Regions from separate parts of the Mesorhizobium sp. M1A.F.Ca.ET.072.01.1.1 genome, predicted to be linked through region 1. Evidence: riboswitches for the same ligand, from Rfam matches in the RefSeq annotation. Region 1 holds a riboswitch; each other region holds the start of a gene.

Region 1 (4,662 bases):
CGCTGTCGAGCGGACGCTCGATGAGGAGCCACACAAGGTTGGCCTTGGAACAAAGGTCTGGCCATGAAAAAATACCTAGCAGCCGCGCTGGCGATCGCCATCCCGATCGGGCCTGCCTCGGCGCTTGACGTCGGCGTCGGCGGCAAGGTCGGCGGCATCGGCGTGGGCGCCGGATTGGGCGCCGGTTCGCAAGGCGTGTCGGCGGGCGTGGGCGCCAGTGCCGACGGTGTCGGCGGCGCAAACGTCGGCGCATCGACCGGCGGCGGATCGCTCGGCGTCAATGCCGGCGGCAATCTGGGCAGCACCAGCACAGGAGTGTCGACAAGCGTCGGCGCCGCCGCCGCGGGCGACGATCCTTCCGCCGTCAGCGGATCGGCTGCCTCTGCGCAGAACCCGGCCGCGGTGCCGACAGCCCCTGCTTTGGCCAAAAGCGCGGCGCAGACCATTGTGCTGCCTCCAGTGCTGAGGCCCTCCAGATCCGCCGGCGGCGACCTCCGGCGGGTCACCAAAGGCTATCGCATCCCGCCGCTGTCACCTCCGAAGACGATACCGGGCACGCCGGCCGCCGTAGTGCGCGCCTGTCGCGCCGCGATCGCGGCGGCCGCCAAGCCCCTCGGCGCCGTGCGTGTTTACACGGTCAGCGCCGGCCCCTTGCGTCAACGCCGAAGCGGGCTCAACGCGCCGATCGAGGTGCGCATAGACTATGACAGGCGAGGCGGCATCGAAGTGAGGCAGGCGAAAGTCGGCTGTCGTCTAAATGCGAAGGGCGCGGTCACCGCGGTGATTTAGGCCAAGGCAGAACGGCCGTTGCCATCCTTCCTGCCGGTTGCAACCTCGGCGGTTTGGCAATTCCTCGCCCCCACAAGGTGGATGGGAGAGGTGGCTCGGCGCAGCCGAGACGGAGCGGGGGAGCGCCATATCCGATAACCCTGCCGACCGCAGGCGCAGACCGCGGCCGGCTGCAGACAAGGCGCCCGCGCTTCGGCTAGAGTTCCGCCGGGCGCAAAAAAATCGTCGAAGGGGAGCATCGCGATGAACGAAGTCAGGCCGATCGCCGAGATCGCGAGCTATCACGCCCATATCTACTACGGCGGGCAGGCCGAGCGGCAGCATGCCGAATGGCTGCGCCAGCGCATCGCAGAACGGTTCCGCGTGCGCCTGGGCAATTGGCGCGACGAGCCGGTCGGCCCGCACAAGCAAGCCATGTACCAGGTCTCCTTCGCCACCGAGATCTTTGCCACGCTGGTTCCCTGGCTGATGCTGAACCATGGCGGCCTAAGCATCCTCATCCATCCCAACACCACCAACCCCAAGCGCGACCACCTTATCGACCCGATCTGGATCGGACGCGCACTGCCGGTGAAGGGCGAGGTGCTTGGCGAGGAGGACGAGGCGGAGGATGCGCTGGAGGTGAATACCGAGCCGACGCTGGGGGTGTAAGGGGGGCGTAGCCCTCTCGTCACGATGGCGTGAGGGGCCTCTGGCCGTCGGAGTTGTCGATTGACTGGCCAACCGCGGTGTGGCGAATTCGCGCTGATGGTTCCCTTCGGGGATCAAAAGGGAACGCGGTGCGGAGAAATCCAAAGCCGTGGCTGCCCCCGCAACTGTAAGCGGCGTGCCGTTTTCACGATGCCACTGGCTGCATGGGCCGGGAAGGCGAAAGCGGCGGGAATCCGCGAGCCAGGAGACCTGCCATCATGGACGTCAAAGCAGAACATCGGACGGGGTGATCCGGTGTGCGCGCCTGGCCGGACGGCGGGGCGAGTTCCCTGCGATGACAGGCAACGTCAAAGGCAGAACCATGCTGATCCAACTATCGAAAATGCTGAACAAAAGCGCGCCCGACCTGAAGGCCAGACTGATAACGATCTACGGCGCGCTCGCCATTCTCAACGTCGGGGCGTGGCTGTGGGCTTTCGTCGCCTTCCACGACAAGCCGACATTGCTTGGCGTCGCTCTCGTCATTTATGGCCTCGGCTTGCGCCATGCCGTCGATGCCGACCACATAGCGGCCATCGACAATGTCACGCGCAAGCTGATGCAGAACGGCAAACGGCCGGTCTCCGTCGGTTTCTTTTTCGCACTCGGCCATTCGACGATCGTCGTCATCGTCGCTGCGGCTATCGCGGCGGCAACGTCCCTGCTCGGCCGTTTCCAAAGCCTTCAGGAGATTGGCGGCACGATCAGTACCGGCGTTTCCGCACTCTTCCTGCTCGCCATCGCGGCGATGAACATCGTCATCTTCTTCTCGATCTACAGAAGCTATCGGCGGGTGCGGGCCGGTGGGGCGTTTGTCGAGGAGGATCTGGACCTGCTGCTCAACAATCGCGGCTTCCTGGCCCGCGTCTTCCGCCCGATGTTCCGGCTGGTGTCGCGCAGCTGGCACATGTTCCCACTTGGTTTCCTCTTCGGCCTTGGTTTCGACACCGCGACCGAAGTCGCCATGTTCGGCGTGTCCGCGGCACAAGCGGCCAAGGGCGTGCCGTTCGAAGCCATTCTGGTCTTCCCGGTGCTTTTCGCGGCCGGCATGTCACTGGTCGACACGACCGATGGTGTGATGATGCTCGGCGCCTATGAGTGGGCCTTCGTCAAGCCGATCCGCAAACTGTACTACAACATGACGATCACCCTGGTGTCGGTCCTTGTCGCAGTGCTGATCGGCGGCATCGAGGCGCTCGGCCTGATCGGTGACAAGCTCGGTCTGTCGGGCGGCTTCTGGAACGGCGTCGGCACGCTCAACGACAATTTCAACAATCTGGGCTTCGCCATTATCGGCATCTTCATCGCCGCCTGGGCGATCTCCTACGTCGTCTACAAGGCCAAGGGGCTGGACGATGTGGAGATCGGATCCGCAGCAAAGAATTCATAAGCCGCCGGCCGCGGCTGGCTGCAGCAGGCCAGCCGCATCTCTCTGCCATCAGATCCCGGCGGCTGCCAGCCTGCCTCCTTAAAGCGCCTCGGCAACAGGAAGCCGATGACGGCAAAGGCGACGATCGCCAGCTCTGTCAGCGGTGCCCGGCTTGACATTTTTGTTCCCATTTTGTTCACTGTTGGCCAGACAGCAACAGGAGATCGCCGGCCCGTGCGCACGCGCTTCAAAGGCATGCTGAGGACCCGTAGCCCAAGCCTTTGGAAGTTTGATGGAATTCTGCGCTTGGATAAGCCAGGGGTTAAGGCCTGGGATAAGCCCCATAATCCATAAGCCAGAATCCAGAGTCCAAATATCCAGAGTCCAGAACAGAAAAGCTGGCGCTTTTCTGTTCTAAAAAAGTGGGGAAGGGGAAAGCAAAAATGGGAGCAGCGCAAGCCATTCGGCGTACGGCGCTACGGCGAGGGCTCGGCGGCGCCAGCGAGCCTCCGACGTGGCGGCGAGCCGCCCTGTTCGGTCTCCCAGGATGAAACCGGCCTCACGTCAGCCCGCCGATCTGCTCATCGCCGTCCAGCTCCGCCCCGCGGGCGACAACCACGTTGGCGAGCGGCGCCGAGAGCGTCCAGCGAACGAGGCCGGGCAGCCGTTCCATGGAGGCGCTGCCGGAGAGGCTGGTGGGGACGACGCGTTGGAGAACGACGCTGCCGAAGCCTTTGTGCGGCTTGGCATCCGCGGCCGCGGCAGGTTCGGAAAAATGTTCCTCCCAGACCAGCTCGAAGTCGCTGCCTTCGGGGGCCGGGGCTACCCGCCAGTCCATCCGCACGGTTCCGGCGTCGCCGGCCAGGGCGCCGTATTTCGTCGCGTTGGTGCCCAGCTCATGCAGCGCCATGCCGATGTTCTGCACCGCGTTCAGCCGCAACGTCACGTCCGGCCCGCAAGGCGAGATGCGCTCTTCGTGTCCGAACGGCCGCAGATGTTCGCGCACAAGGTCGGCCATGCCCGCGCCGCGCCAGTCGTTCAGCACCAAAAGGTCGTGCGAGCGCGACAGCGCCATGATGCGTTCGCGGATCTGGTGTTCGAACGCGCGCGGGTCGGTCGCGCGCTTGCTCGTCTCGCGGATCATGGAAAGGATCACCGCGTACTGGTTTTTGACGCGGTGGTTCACCTCGCGCATCAAGAGTTGGATCTGCTGTTCGCTCGCCCGTTTCTCGGTGATGTCGGCGGCCATGCCGAACCATTCCAGGATGCTGCCGGTGTCATCGACGATCGGGATTGCCCGTGAGATGGTCCAGCCGGCGGACCCGTCGGCGCGCCGCACCCTGTGCTCGAGCTCGAACACGCCGCGCTCCATGATGGCGCGCTCGATCGCCGCCTGGATGCTCGCCTGGTCTTCCGGGAACAGGTATTCGTCGCGCCAGCGGATCGCCGGCCCCTGGGCGCTCGACAGGAAGCCGCGGCCGTCCAGCTCATGCATTTCCTGCCAGTCCGGGCTCATCCGGTAAACCACGTCGGAGCTGGCATTGACCAGCGCGCGAAACCGCTGCTCGCTTTCGCGCACCTTTGCTGCCGCCAGCACCCGGGCCGTGGTCTCCGAAACGATGCAGAGCACGGCTTCGACCGTGCCGTCCTGCGCCCGCACCGCGGAATAGGAGATGTCGAAATACACCGTCTCGCCGACCAGGCCGGATCGTTCGATGTAGAAAGGCCGGTCCCTGGCCGAGAAGGTTTCGCCGGTTTCGAGAACTCCGCGCAGCAGCGGCTCGAGGTCGGTCCAGAGCTCGGACCAGTTTTCC
Region 2 (4,662 bases), on a different contig from region 1:
GCTCGGCCGGGAAACGGTCGCCGGCAATCGAAACCTCGCCCTCCAGCGTGTAGATGGCGCGTTCCTCGGCGTCGGCGGGGATTTTGACGCTGGCGCCCGCCGCCAGCCGCAGATCGGCATAGAGCGTTTCCGAGGCGGTCGCGACGGGCGAGCGCAGCCCGGAAAATTCGCCGATGACGACGCGGCCGCTAACGCCCTCGGCATCGATTTCGGGCAGTTGGACGACCGACGTGTTCGCGAACACCGGGGCGATTTCTTCCTTGCTGTCCGGCAGCGCCAGCCAGGTTTGCAGGCCGGAAATCGACATCGGCGCGCCGCGCAATTCCTCGGGCGTGCGCTCGGAATGAACGATGCCGCGGCCGGCGGTCATCAAATTCACGTCGCCCGGCGCGATCACCATTTCGGTGCCGAGCGAGTCGCGATGCCTGATCTTGCCGTCGAACAGATAGGTGACGGTGGACAGCCCGATATGCGGATGCGGGCGCACGTCGATCGCGTGGCCGGCACGCAGGATGGCCGGGCCCATGCGGTCGAAGAAGATGAACGGACCGACCAGCCTGCGTTTCGCCGTCGGCAAGGCGCGGCGAACCTCGAAGCCGCCAATGTCCTTGGCGTTCGGAATGACCATCAACTCGATCTGGTCGCAGGCGAAGGCGTCGCCGGCCTCAGGATCGTTGCCCGGAAAGAAGCTCATGACCGGCGTCAGGCGAAGCGGAGCGCGGATCGGGCCTTCGCCTTGGCGGCCTCTTCCTCGCGGTTGCGCGGATGCTGGGTGGTTTCGAGGCTGTCAAGCAGCTCGCGCGCGGCGGCGGCGATCGCCTCGACGGCGTGGTTGAAGGCATGCTCGTTGCGCTTGGACGGCTTGGTCGCGCCGCTCAGCTTGCGCACGAACTGCAGCGCCGCGTCATGGACCTCGTCGTCGGTCGCCGGCGGATCGAAGTTGAACAGGGTCTTGATGTTTCGGCACATGCTTTAACTCCTTACCTGCTTTCTGCCCGAACCGGTCTGACATTGTGCACCGAGGTGTGTTGAGATTCAGGTCAGACCGAGCCGAAAATGGCGGGTTCCGAGAACCGGACCGGAGCGTACTTGAAGGACGTGAGCACCGGAACCGCAGAAAGCCGCGTTTGCAGGCGGCCTCACCTGAATATCAATACACCTCACTCGGCGTCGAGCGGCTCCGTTCCAACCGGCTTGCCGTCGCGCGAGAGCCTGATCTTCTCGACCTTGTCCTCGGCGGCCTTGAGCAAGCGGTCGCAATGAGCCTTCAGCGCCTCGCCGCGCTCGTAGATCTTGATCGACTGGTCGAGCGGAACGTCGCCGCGCTCCAGATCATCGACGATCTTCTCCAGCGCGTCGAGCGCCTGTTCGAAGCTCATCGCCTTGACGTCTTGGTTAGCTTCATCAGCCATCATTCATCCCTTCATCAGCCGCCCGACATGGGCGGCGACCGAAAATGCCAATCCTTGCAGATCGTAACCGCCCTCCAGCAGGCTGACGAGCCGGTTGCCGCTGTGGCGCCCGGCGCGCTCCATCAGCTGGCCGGTCGCCCAGTCGAAATCATCCTCGGTCAGGTTGATCGCGGCCAGCGGATCGCGATGGTGCGCATCGAAACCGGCGGAAATGATGATCAGATCCGGCTGGAAGGCGTCGATCGACGGCAGCACGCGCGACAGGAAGGCGTCGCGGAACGTGTCGCTGCCGGTGCTCGGCGCAAGCGGCGCGTTGACGATGTTGCCGGCGCCGGTCTCGCTCTTGGCACCGGTGCCCGGATAAAGCGGCATCTGGTGGGTCGAGCAATAGAGCACCGACGGATCGTCCCAGAAAATGTCCTGCGTGCCGTTGCCGTGATGCACATCCCAATCGACGATGGCGACGCGCTCGGCCAGATGCTTCTCCTGCGCATAACGGGCGGCGATCGCCGCGGTGTTGAACAGGCAAAAGCCCATCGCGGTCGCTTTTTCGGCGTGATGGCCGGGCGGACGCGCGGCAACGAAGACATTGGCGGCACGGCCCTCGAACACATCGTCGACGGCGGCGTTCGCCGCGCCGATCGCCGTCACCGCCGCATGCCAGCTTTTCGGGCTGGCGCTGGTGTCGGCATCGATCGAGACGATCCCCGTCTCGGGAATCGCAGCGCGGACACGGCCGACGAAATCCTCCGGATGCGCGTAAAGGATAGTCGCCTCGTCGCCTTCCGGCGCCTCGACGCGGTCGAGGGCCGAAAAAGCCTCGTCGTCGAGCACGCGCTCGATGGCGCGCAAACGGTCGGGCCGCTCGGGGTGGCCGGGCGGCGTGAGGTGTTCCAGGAATACCGGATGAGTGTAGAGACGAGTGGTCATGGCGCCTAATCTAGGCACCTGTCGCACGGATAGCCATGTTTCAGCGCCGAATGATTGGGGAAATCGCGCCCAATCGTGTCGCTGGCGGCATTGGCCCGGCTTCGGCTTCGCGATAAGGTCGCGTCGCTGCCTGGTGCCCGCAACGCGGGAGAATCGGGAACACGGTTGAAATCCGTGGCGTGCCCAACGCTGTGAGGGGGACCGCGCCGGCAAACGCCACTGTCCCAGACGGGAAGGCGCCGGATGCGGGTCGATCCCGAGCCAGAAGACCGGCCCGGCAGACATGGTCATCCGCATGGTCAGGCGGAGGACTGCTTATCGCAAGGGGACAAGCGATGCAGGCACGAACAGCCGCCGCCGGCGGCGATGACTTTGACCAATTGGCGCGCGACGCCGTCTACCGGGCCATGTTCACCCGGCGCGACGTGCGCAGCCATTTCCTTACCGACGATCTCGACGACAGCGTTTTGGCGCGGCTGCTCACCGCGGCACACCACGCGCCGTCGGTCGGCTACATGCAGCCCTGGAACTTCATCATCATCCGGGACGCCACAAGGCGGCGGCAGGTGCGCGACCTTTTCCTCGCCGCGCGCGAACAGGAACTGCCGGCGATCGAGGTGGAGCGGCGGGCGCTCTACCGCAAGCTGAAGCTCGAGGGCATCTGCGAAAGCGCGCTCAACCTGTGCATCACCTGCGACCGCCAGCGCTCGAAGAACTCGCCGCTCGGGCGCTGGCACAATCCGGAGATGGACCTCTACAGCACCGTCTGCGCGGTGCAGAATTTCTGGCTCGCGGCGCGGGCGGAAGGCGTCGGGGTCGGCTGGGTGAGCATCATCGAGCCCGAAGCGCTGAAGCGACTGCTGTCGATCCCCGAGCACGTCACGCCGATCGCCTATCTCTGCGTCGGCCGCGTCTCGGAATTCGCGCCGAGGCCCGACCTCGAAGCGCATGGCTGGGGCAAGCGCCTGCCGCTGCCCGAGCTGGTGATGAGCGAGACCTTTTGCGGCGCCGGCGAGGCGCCGCTCAAATCGGCGATCGCTCGCCTTGGTTCCCGTGAAGGGGCGAAGCCGTGATCAGGCGGCCTTCGTGGCCGGGGCTGCTGCTCAAGCGGTCCTTGGCGAATCCCAGCGCGAGCCGCCGAAGGGGCTGAGCGCCTTGTCGCGCAGCTCCCTGAACTTGGACGAGGCTTCGGCCAGGCGCCGGTCCCATTCCGGATTGGGGACCTGGCCCTCGATGGCGGCGAAGTAGACCTGCATCAGCGAAGCGATGGCGAAGGGCTCGATGAAAGCCGCCTTGAAGGCCCAGGCGAAGACGATGGCCAACACGAAGGCCCAGCCGGCAAGCTGGCCCGGCATGGCCCAGAGGATCGCGGCGGCGGGCGCCAGCATCAAAAGAAAGATGACGAAGGAAACACCCCACATGATCACCGCCAGCCAGACGGCGTTCTTGACCATCAACTTGCCGTTCTGCGCGTAGAGCACGACGCCTTGCCTGGCGGTCTCGAAAGGCGAGTTGGAATTGGTGCGGATGTTGTAGCCGAGGATGATCTCGTCGACATAGGTCAGCGACAGGCGGATGACGGTATTGATGAAGCTCACCAGACCGCTTAAGCCTGGAATGGGTAGGAACGCAGCAATGCCGCCGATCAGCCCTGTGATGGCGCGGATGGCGCCTTTCACCAGCTGGTCGACGACGAAAAGGATGTTGGCCTCGGCGAAGCGCTTCGTCACCACTTCGCGCGCATAGGCGATCTGGCCCTGGCCGTCGGGAACGTCCTGCCCGTCGATCAGATGGACCATGACGGCGATATGGCCTGCCTTGAGCACATAGAGAATGTATTCGCGGATCCAGTAGACGGCGATCGAGACCACGCCGAAGCCGACCACCCCACCCCACAAGGCAAAGGACATCGGCCCGTCCGGATCGGTCGAGATGTGGCCGACGCCGTAACCGACGCTGGCGCCGGTGCCGGTCGCTGTTATGTAGGCCACCGTGATGCCGAAATAGACGATGATGCGAAAGACGATGAACGGCCACGTCCGCATCATGATGGACACCGACCGGCCGATGCTGAAGTCCCACATGGCCCCGACCCTCCGCCTCAGAGAATTGGCGGGAGAGGATGCGCTCGCTCCTGCCAAAGTCAATGTCGGAGGGATTTTGAGCGGGGGACAATTGTCTGAGGCAGCGCGGACCCGAGTGATTGCCCGGAACGCCGCGACCGGATGCTATTTGGTTTTCAGGCCTTCCAGCAGCTGCTTGAACGCCGCCACAACCTTCTTCGACGTCGCTTCCGGATCCTTGGCATTGGCGATGCGCT
Region 3 (4,662 bases), on a different contig from region 1:
GAGTGCGCTCATGCGGCGACTTTCCTTCGGCGGCCAGTTCACTTTGATTACAGCAACGGACTCTAAGGCGGAAGCGTGACAGTTTAACCCGCTGAACCGTTTTAGGTGGCCTATGCTGCGACGCGGCGAGGGTTAGCGCAGCGGTTTCGGCGACGCAAGTCAAACCTTGTTCAAAATCCGGCCCTGGACGCCATATCGGAAGAAACTGGTCCGATCCGCTCCTGTTTGATTTCCTTCATGTTTTACTCCACTTTTCTATCCTGACATATCTCCCGCCATTTGCCTGCTAGCATGGCCGGAATCACCGACTGGAAACCCCGGCAAAGGATCGGTAGGGATGAAGGAAAAGATCTCGCTCGCCGCAGCAAGGCGCATTGCGCTCGGCGCGCAGGGTTTCACCGATGCGCGGCCTGCCGGCACGCCCGATCGTCGCCATCTCGCCCGCGTGCTTTCCCGAACTGGCCTGCTGCAGATCGATTCCGTCAGCGCCGTGGTGCGCGCCCACTATATGCCGCTCTATTCGCGCCTCGGCCCCTACCCGCTTGCGCTGCTCGACAACGCGGCCGTCACCCGCAAGCGAACCGTCTTCGAATACTGGGCCCATGAGGCTTCCTTCCTGCCCGTCGAGACCTATCCGTTGATGCGCTGGCGCATGCAGCGGGCCGAGAAAGGCGAGGAAATGTATCTCGGCCTCGCCAAATGGGGCCGCGAGCGCAAGGCGATGATCGAGGAGATCTACGGGCAAGTCGCGCAACGCGGGCCGATCGCCGCCTCCGACATCGAAGGCCACAAGGGCAATGGCGGATGGTGGGGCTGGAGCGAGGCCAAGCACGCTTTCGAATGGCTGTTCTGGGCCGGGCGCATCACCACCGCCTACCGGCGAGGATTCGAGCGCTATTACGACCTGCCCGAGCGGGTTCTGCCGCAGGCCATCCTCGACCTGCCGGTGCCCTCGGTCGAGGACGCGCATCGCCAATTGCTGCGCATTTCCGCCCGCGCCCATGGCATCGCAACCTATGGCGATCTGCGTGACTATTTCCGCCTGGCGCCTGGCGATACGAGAGCCAGGATCGAGGAACTGGTCGAGATGGGCGAACTGCTGCTGGTGAAGGTCGAAGGCTGGGACAAGCCCGCCTATCTCCACAAGGACGCCCGCTTTCCGCGCCGGATCGAGGCCCGCGCCCTGCTCGCGCCCTTCGATCCGGTGGTATTCGAACGCACCCGGACGGAAAAACTCTTCGGCTTCCGCTACCGCATCGAGATCTACACGCCGGCCGAGAAGCGCCAGTACGGCTACTACGTGCTGCCTTTCCTGCTCGGCGACCGGATCGTTGCCCGGGTCGATCTGAGAGCTGACCGCCCGGCCGGCGTGCTGCGCGTCCATGCGGCTTTTGCCGAAGCCGGCGCTCCCGCCGAAACGGCCGCACAGCTCTTCGATGAGTTGAAACAGATGCAGGCATGGCTCGGCTTGGAAACCATCGAGGTGACGCCGGCCGGCGACCTTGGGCCGGCGTTGGCCGACATTTCGGTGTCGTAGCCGCGCGTTGACATGCCAGCACCTCTAAGCCTAAATCCGCCGCAGACGGTCTCCTCCCGGCAAGGGGAGGAGCCAAGAGGGAATGCGGTGCGGGAAAACCCAAATCCGCGGCTGTCCCCGCAACTGTGAGCGACGAGCCTCAGCCGAAAACCACTGGGATGTTCCCGGGAAGGCGGCGCAAGGCGACGACCCGCGAGCCAGGAGACCTGCCGTCTGAGACATGAGAATCCGATCGCTCGGCGGGTTTTCCGGGCAAGGAGCCTGGTTTTGGATCGCAACGTCAGTTTTCCGGCTAATACCGCGGACATTTCGTCCGAACCCCGCGACGCGCTATCGGAAGTGACCGTCATCGTCTGCTCCTCCTGCCGAGATGAGACCGGTTCGGACGCGCATCCGCGTGCCGGCGCCCTCCTTGCCGAAGACGCGCGCCGCGCCGCGCCGGACGAGAAAATCCGCATCCGCACCGTCGAGTGTCTCGGCAATTGCAAACGCCGCCTGAGCGCGGCGCTGCTGCGCGACGGCTGCTGGAGCTATGTCTTCGGTGACCTGGAAACGACCAGCGGCGCCGACCTCGTCACCGGCGCAAAGCTCTTTGCCACCTCGACCGACGGCCTCATCCCGTGGCGAGGCCGGCCCGATTCCCTCAAGCGCGGCCTGGTTGCCCGCATCCCTCCCCTCGACCTGCTGAAGGACTGACATGACCGCATCCCTCTCCCGTGTTCCCTGCACTGTCGTCACCGGCTTTCTCGGCGCCGGCAAGACCACGCTGATCCGCAACCTGCTCGAAAACGCCAAGGGCAAGCGGCTGGCGATCATCGTCAACGAATTCGGCGATGTCGGCATCGACGGCGAGATCCTGAAAGGCTGCGGCGTCGACACCTGTCCGGAGGAAAACATCGTCGAACTGGCCAATGGCTGCATCTGCTGCACCGTCGCCGACGACTTCGTGCCGGCGCTCGACCAGATCCTGTCGCGCACGCCGAAAGTCGACCACATCCTGATCGAAACCTCCGGCCTCGCTTTGCCGAAGCCGCTCGTCCAGGCCTTCCAGTGGCCGACGGTGAAGAGCCGCGTGACGGTCGATGGCGTCATCGCCGTGGTCGACGGTCCGGCGCTGGCCGACGGCCGCGTCGCCGCCGATATGGACGCCCTGCAGGCGCAGCGCGCCGCCGACGATTCCCTCGACCACGATGATCCAGTCGAAGAGGTGTTCGAGGACCAGATCGCTTGCGCCGACCTGATCATCCTGTCGAAGAGCGATCTGATGGACGCGGCCGGCTCGGAGCGCGCCAACGCCGTCATCGGCGAGCACGTGGCGCGCGCGGTCAAGGTCGTACCGACCGCACAGGGCAAGGTCGACCCGTCGGTGCTGCTCGGTCTTGGCCTCGCCGTCGAAGACGACATCGAGAACCGCAAGACCCATCACGATGACGAGCTCGACCATGAGCATGACGATTTCGACTCCTTCGTCCTCGATATCCCGTCCATCGCCAGTCCGGATGAGCTGGCAAAGCGCGTCGCTCTCGCCGCCGAGCAGGAAAACGTTCTGCGCGTCAAAGGCTTTGTCGAGGTGGGTGGCAAGCCGATGCGGCTGCTGCTCCAGGCCGTCGGCCCGCGCGTCAACCACTATTACGACCGCGCCTGGACGTCGAACGACGACCGCCGATCGCGGCTCGTCGTCATCGGCCTCAAAGGGCTGAACCGCCCGGCGATCGAGCGTATCCTCGCCGGCTGAGGCAAGACCGAACCGCGATGCACATCCTCACCACGACATCCGCCTCGCTCGACGATCTCGCCGAGCCGATCGACCTCAGGCAGACGCCTGCGGATGTCGTGGCCCTGTCCTTCACCGACAGCGATCTCGCCGGCCTCGCCGCTGCGTGGAAGGCCGACGCCGCGCGGCTGCCGTCGATGCGGCTGGCAGCACTTCGCGATCTCCGCCATCCGATGTCGGTCGATCTCTGGATCGACAGCGTCGCGCGCCATGCCAGGGTCGTCCTGGTCCGCATTCTCGGCGGCTACGACTGGTGGCGCTACGGCTGCGACCAGCTCGCAGCGGTTGCGCGCGAGCGAAATATCAAACTGGCGCTGCTGCCGGGCGAAAGCCACGACGAGGATCTGCGGCTGATCGAAGGCTCGACCCTGCCGCGCGCCGAACTCGACGCCCTGCTCGGCTATTTCCGCGAAGGCGGCCCAGCGAACATGAGCGCGCTGGTGCAAAGACTGGCAAGACTCGCCGGGTCGGATACGGCCGTGGCCGAGCCGGTGAGCGTGCCGAAGGCGGGGTATTACCAGGCTGGATTGGGGGTTGTAGAGGAGCCTGAGATCATCGATGTCGGCGGTCCTTCACACCCCCCTCTGTCCTGCCGGACAGAGGGGGGTGTGACAGAGCTCAACATCGACAGCGTCGGTGCCCCCGTCATCCCCATCCTCTTCTACCGTTCGATGCTGCTCGCCGCCGACGTCGCCCCAATCGATGCCCTGACGGAGGCGTTGCGGTCGCAGGGCATCATGCCCGTGCCGATCTTCGTTTCGAGCCTCAAGGACCCGGTATCGCTGGCTTTCGTCGAAACCGCCATCACCTCGTTGAACCCGTCCGCCATCGTCACTGCAACCGCCTTCGCCTCCGGTGCCGAGCCGGGTGCCGAAACGCTCTTCGACCGTGCCGGCGTGCCCGTGTTCCAGGTCATCGTCGCCACGACGCGGCGCGAAGTCTGGGAGAAAAACCAGCGCGGCCTGGCGCCCGCCGACCTTGCCATGCATGTCGTGCTGCCCGAGCTCGATGGCCGTATCCTCGCCGGCGCGATCTCCTTCAAGGGCGAGATTGACACCGATCCGGCGCTGGCCTTCCGCGCCTTCGCCAACCGTCCCGAGGCGGATCGCGTCGCGCAGGTCGCCGCCCGCATCGCCGCCTTCCTCCGCCTTCAACGGACGCAGCGGGCGGAACGCAAGCTGGCGATCCTGATTCCGGATTATCCAAGCGCGCCCGGACGCACCGGCTATGCTGTCGGCCTGGATGTGCCGTCGAGTGTGCTCGCCATGCTGCACGACCTCAAGGAACAGGGCTATGCGGTTGATGGGATTCCGCAATCGCCGCGCGGATTGCTGGATGTGTTGGAGGTGGG
Region 4 (4,662 bases), on a different contig from region 1:
GCGACAACGGGATCTCGCGGTAGCGAAATTCGGACGCAACGTCGATTTCGACTGGCAGGCGAGCATAGCGCTCGAACCAGTATTTTCCGATCAGTCCGGCAAGGTAGGCGGTGCCGCAGGCAGAGATCGCCAGGCTTGGAATGCTGGCAAAATCGAAGCTAGGAACCGGATCGGCGCGATTCTCTATCAAGCTGACATAATGGGCGAGCACACGGCCGATGGCCTCGGGCTGCTCGTAGATTTCCTTCTCCATGAAGTGGCGATGTTTGCCCTTGTCGGCCAGATAAGCCGCGGCCATGGAGGTCTGACGCGGACGCTCTACGGGGTAGCCGTCGAAATCGAAGATATCGGCACCCCCCTTGCCGATTACGGCCCAGTCACCGTCGATGAGATAGGTGACTTCATTCGTGAAGGGGGCAAGCGCGATCGCGTCGGATGCTAGAAACATCTCGCCGTCGCCGTGGCCGATTGCCAGCGGTGGTCCATTGCGCGCTGCGATGATGCTCGACGGATCATCCTCAAAAAGGATGGCGAGCGCGTAGGCGCCCTTGATGCGTTTCAGCATGGCATGCATCGCTTCGCCCCGCCCCATGCCCTCCTGGCGATGTCTTGCCACAAGATGCGCGACGACCTCCGTGTCGGTGTCGGTCTGGAAATCGGCTCCCGCCGCCGTCAATTCCTCCTTCAGCTCGGCAAAATTCTCGATAATGCCGTTATGAACGACGGCCACACCGCCGGTAAAGTGCGGGTGCGCATTGCCTTCCGTCGGCGCTCCGTGGGTTGCCCAGCGCGTGTGGGCGATCCCGATGGAGCCGTTTAGCGGCTCTGCCTTCAGTCTCGTCTCGAGATTGACGAGCTTGCCCTCAGCGCGCCTGCGCTGCAAGGCGCCCCCGGTGATCGTCGCAACACCGGCGGAATCATAGCCGCGATATTCCAGACGCTTCAAGGCGTCGACCAACCGCTCCGACACGGGTTGTTGCCCAACAATACCAACAATCCCGCACATGCCGTCTCCGTTTTTTCCGGCAGCCTCAGTCGACGCACAAATCACTACGAGGGATACCCACGCTGCAATTCAGGATCCTCTAATACGATTTTGTTGGGACGGTAAAATTGATTGTTGGAATAGCAGTCATCCACCGAATAAATGGACCAAGATGCGCGATGGCATTCCAACAGAGCCTTTCGATGCTGCATGTACCGATTGACGTGCACATCGAGTCGGCACTCGACGCGGATGTGAAGTCGTGGCTCCCCTTCGCGGCGCAAAAGACCGACGAGCTGGTCGTCCTTGCCCGGCCGAAGGCCGGGACGAGGTCGCCGCTGGTGTCTATGACATTCACTCGCCCGGGATCCCAGAAGTGGCCGAGATTTTAAACCTCATCATTCTTGGGCGCCATCGATTGTTGGATGGTCAACTGCGGGGTGAATCCCGACAGCGGTCTCAAAACGCGCGGATGGGAGGAGGTCCGCCCTGTCCTGATGAACATGGTGGCTGCGGCACACGCAATTCGGGAAAAAGCGGAGACGGCGTAGACCTCGGTGACACTCGCCGGCGGTTGCATCGACCTCTGGTGGCGCCGAACAAGCTACGGCGAGCTCGGCATTGGCTGGCCGCAAGCCGAAGTATCTGGGAACGCCGGCATCTGCCAAGCGTGCCCGCAAGAAAGCCGCAGCCTGACCGGACTTTTCAGGCTCGACTAAGCGGATCCGGCACGATTTCGCAACTGCGATATAGAATTTGTGCATTGCAATATACCCTTCTGTCGGTATGATCATGTTGTCGGCCATCTACTCCTCCCAGATGTGGTGCCGACGCTGAGCGGGGCGCACCTCCTCCCGCGTCTCACTCGAAATAGAGCCCGCTGCCACCTCCTCCCGGCAGCGGGCTTTGCCTGAGGCGCGATTTCGGTGGGCCGACGCATGGGGCTAAGCGAGGCGAATATTCCGAACTTCCAGGCTTTTCTTACCCTGCCCGCATTGGACAAACACCTTCTGCCCCTCCATCAGCAGTGCTCAGTCCTGAGCGAGTCTGCCGGTGGCATGAACGAATATGCTCTTCTCACCGTTTTCAGGAGCAATGAAGCCCGAAGCCCTTTTAGGCATTTTTCCTTGTTCCTCCCTACACGCGACTTGGAAGTCACTGCGACAGTACAAAGTGCATTCACATAATGACATAAAGATTTCTTTATGCGATGTTGACAAAAGACCTGACTGCTGTGATTGTGTCCAAGCCATGGTTCTCCGTACGGCGCTGCCGCAGCGGAGCTAAGAGGGAAGCCGGTGCGATACCGGCGCTGCCCCCGCAACTGTTAGAGGCGAGCCGACCCCACTCATGTCACTGAGGCGAACAGCCTCGGGAAGACGGGTAGAGGCTATGACCCCCGAGCCAGGAGACCTGCCACGGCGAACTATTGTCCACGGGCGGGGTGTCTCGGTGGCCGCTGCAGCCCGGCGTTCGTACCGGCCTACTGGCGCCTTCGTTGTCCCCCACGCCCCAACCATCGGGGTATCGCATGACTCTCTCTCAGCAAATTCCTGTAGCAACGCTTGGTGTGCCGCGTATCGGTCGCAGGCGGGAATTGAAATTCGCGCTTGAAAGCTATTGGTCCGGAAAATCTTGCGCCGCCGAGCTTCTCGCGACGGCAAAGGCGCTCCGTGTCGCGAACTGGGAAGAGCAGCGCGATCGCGGTGTGTCGAAAATCCCGTCGAACGACTTTTCGCTCTACGACCATGTACTCGACACCGCCGCCATGGTCGGCGCCGTGCCGTCCCGCTACGCATGGAATGGCGGCGAGGTCCCACTCGACATCTATTTCGCTATGGCCCGCGGCAACCAAGGTCAGACGGGAAATTGCGACTCTGGTCGGGAGCATGCGGCTTGCCCTGCCCTAACCGCGATGGAAATGACCAAATGGTTCGACACCAACTATCATTACATTGTGCCGGAACTTGAGGACGATCAGGCGTTCACACTCTCGTCGACCAAACCGGTTGATTACTTCCTCGAGGCTAAAGCCCTGGGCATTCATACACGCCCGGTCATCCTTGGACCGGTCACTTTTCTCAAGCTCGCGAAGTCACCTGCCGAAGGTTTCAATCCCCTCGCGCTCCTGCCGCGGCTTCTGCCCGTCTACGAGCAACTCCTGCGGAGGTTAAAATTTACGGGATCCGATTGGGTGCAGATCGATGAGCCAGCGCTCGTGCTCGATCTAAACCCCTACGAACGAACCGCACTTGAATTTGCCTATGGGCAGCTGTCGAAGGCCGCGCCCGAGCTGAAGATCATGCTGGCTACTTACTTCGGGCCGCTGGGGGACAATCTCGAGACGGCGATATCGCTGCCTGTGGCCGGCCTGCATCTTGATCTCTCGCGTGCTCCCGAGCAGTTGGAGACGGCTGGTCGGCTCGCGCCTAAGGATCTGGTGTTATCGCTTGGCTTGATCAATGGCCGCAACGTCTGGCGCGCGAATCTCACTGCCATTCTCGACCGCATCAAGCCGATCGTCGCGGGCTGGCCCTTGGACCGAGTCGAGATCGCGCCTTCATGCTCGATGCTGCATGTGCCGATAGACTTGCGTATGGAGACGGTACTGGATGCGAACATCAGGTCGTGGCTCGCCTTCGCGGCCCAGAAGACCGACGAGCTGGTTATCCTCGCCCGGGCCTTGTCCCAAGGTAGAGATGCCGTGGCTGGCGAGTTGAAAGCTTCTAGCGAGGCTGCCTCGAGTCGCGCAACATCCACGAAGGTCCATGACCCGCTCGTTGAAGGGCGGATCGCCGACATCAACGGCGCTATGAAGCAACGAAAGAGCGCATTTGCCGAGCGTTCCAGGGTCCAGGCCCGCACGCTCGGCCTGCCGCCGTTCCCGACGACGACCATTGGATCCTTTCCGCAGACGCCTCAGGTGCGCAAAGCGCGTTCCGCTCACGCGAAGGGCCAGCTCAGCTATGTCGATTACGAAACCTTTCTGAAGAAGGAGACCGAGGCTGCTATTCGCTGGCAGGAGGAGATCGGGCTGGACGTGCTGGTGCATGGCGAGTTCGAACGAAACGACATGGTACAGCATTTCGGCGAGCAACTTTCCGGCTTCGCCTTCACCGAACATGGCTGGGTGCAGAGCTATGGGTCGCGCTACGTGCGTCCCCCCATCATCTTCGGCGACGTATCGCGCCCCAATCCGATGACGGTGCGCTGGTGGCAATTCGCCCAGTCACTTACGCAAAAGCCTGTGAAGGGAATGCTCACAGGTCCAGTGACCATTCTCAATTGGTCTTTTGTTCGCGACGACGTACCCCGCTCCGAGGTCTGCCGCCAGATCGCGCTCGCTATTCGCGATGAAGTGACGGACCTCGAAAGATCCGGCGCAAGGATGATCCAGATCGACGAGGCTGCGTTTCGCGAAGGCTTGCCGCTGCGCAAGTGCGACTGGAAGGTCTATCTCGACTGGTCGGTCGAATGTTTCCGGATCGCTTCAACAGGTGTAAAGGACTCGACTCAGATCCACACCCACATGTGCTATTCGGAGTTCAACGAGATCATCGACGCGATCGCTGAGCTTGACGCGGATGTAATTTCGATTGAGACATCGCGCTCGGCAATGGACCTGCTGGACGCCTTTACGAGCTCTAAATATCCCAACGAAATCGGTCCCGGAGTCT

What was found. Region 1 has a riboswitch for cobalamin ahead of EOA32_RS17680 (HoxN/HupN/NixA family nickel/cobalt transporter). Riboswitches for the same ligand answer to the same signal wherever they lie in the genome.
Region 2: another riboswitch for cobalamin. It lies ahead of bluB (5,6-dimethylbenzimidazole synthase); the one in region 1 lies ahead of EOA32_RS17680 (HoxN/HupN/NixA family nickel/cobalt transporter).
Region 3: another riboswitch for cobalamin. It lies ahead of EOA32_RS14545 (DUF1636 family protein); the one in region 1 lies ahead of EOA32_RS17680 (HoxN/HupN/NixA family nickel/cobalt transporter).
Region 4: another riboswitch for cobalamin. It lies ahead of metE (5-methyltetrahydropteroyltriglutamate--homocysteine S-methyltransferase); the one in region 1 lies ahead of EOA32_RS17680 (HoxN/HupN/NixA family nickel/cobalt transporter).

What each region holds. Positions count from the first base shown of each region.
Region 1 is NZ_RZSF01000118.1:7,221-11,882, reverse strand. It holds gene EOA32_RS17690 (hypothetical protein) at 64-789, shown strand; gene EOA32_RS17685 (DOPA 4,5-dioxygenase family protein) at 1,033-1,440, shown strand; cobalamin riboswitch at 1,521-1,712, shown strand; gene EOA32_RS17680 (HoxN/HupN/NixA family nickel/cobalt transporter) at 1,802-2,869, shown strand; gene EOA32_RS17675 (HWE histidine kinase domain-containing protein) at 3,408-4,662, opposite strand, start outside.
Region 2 is NZ_RZSF01000302.1:1,872-6,533, forward strand. It holds gene EOA32_RS29355 (pirin family protein) at 1-694, opposite strand, end outside; gene EOA32_RS29360 (DUF2277 domain-containing protein) at 703-969, opposite strand; gene EOA32_RS29365 (exodeoxyribonuclease VII small subunit) at 1,161-1,412, opposite strand; gene EOA32_RS29370 (histone deacetylase family protein) at 1,416-2,342, opposite strand; cobalamin riboswitch at 2,457-2,635, shown strand; gene bluB (5,6-dimethylbenzimidazole synthase) at 2,678-3,415, shown strand; gene EOA32_RS29380 (hypothetical protein) at 3,446-4,426, opposite strand; gene EOA32_RS29385 (TetR/AcrR family transcriptional regulator) at 4,571-4,662, opposite strand, start outside.
Region 3 is NZ_RZSF01000086.1:3,224-7,885, reverse strand. It holds gene EOA32_RS14555 (NADH-quinone oxidoreductase subunit A) at 1-12, opposite strand, end outside; gene EOA32_RS14550 (winged helix-turn-helix domain-containing protein) at 338-1,537, shown strand; cobalamin riboswitch at 1,567-1,766, shown strand; gene EOA32_RS14545 (DUF1636 family protein) at 1,805-2,233, shown strand; gene cobW (cobalamin biosynthesis protein CobW) at 2,235-3,272, shown strand; gene cobN (cobaltochelatase subunit CobN) at 3,290-4,662, shown strand, end outside.
Region 4 is NZ_RZSF01000022.1:237-4,898, reverse strand. It holds gene glmS (glutamine--fructose-6-phosphate transaminase (isomerizing)) at 1-1,006, opposite strand, end outside; partial or broken gene EOA32_RS05570 (hypothetical protein) at 1,311-1,536, shown strand; cobalamin riboswitch at 2,221-2,421, shown strand; gene metE (5-methyltetrahydropteroyltriglutamate--homocysteine S-methyltransferase) at 2,517-4,662, shown strand, end outside.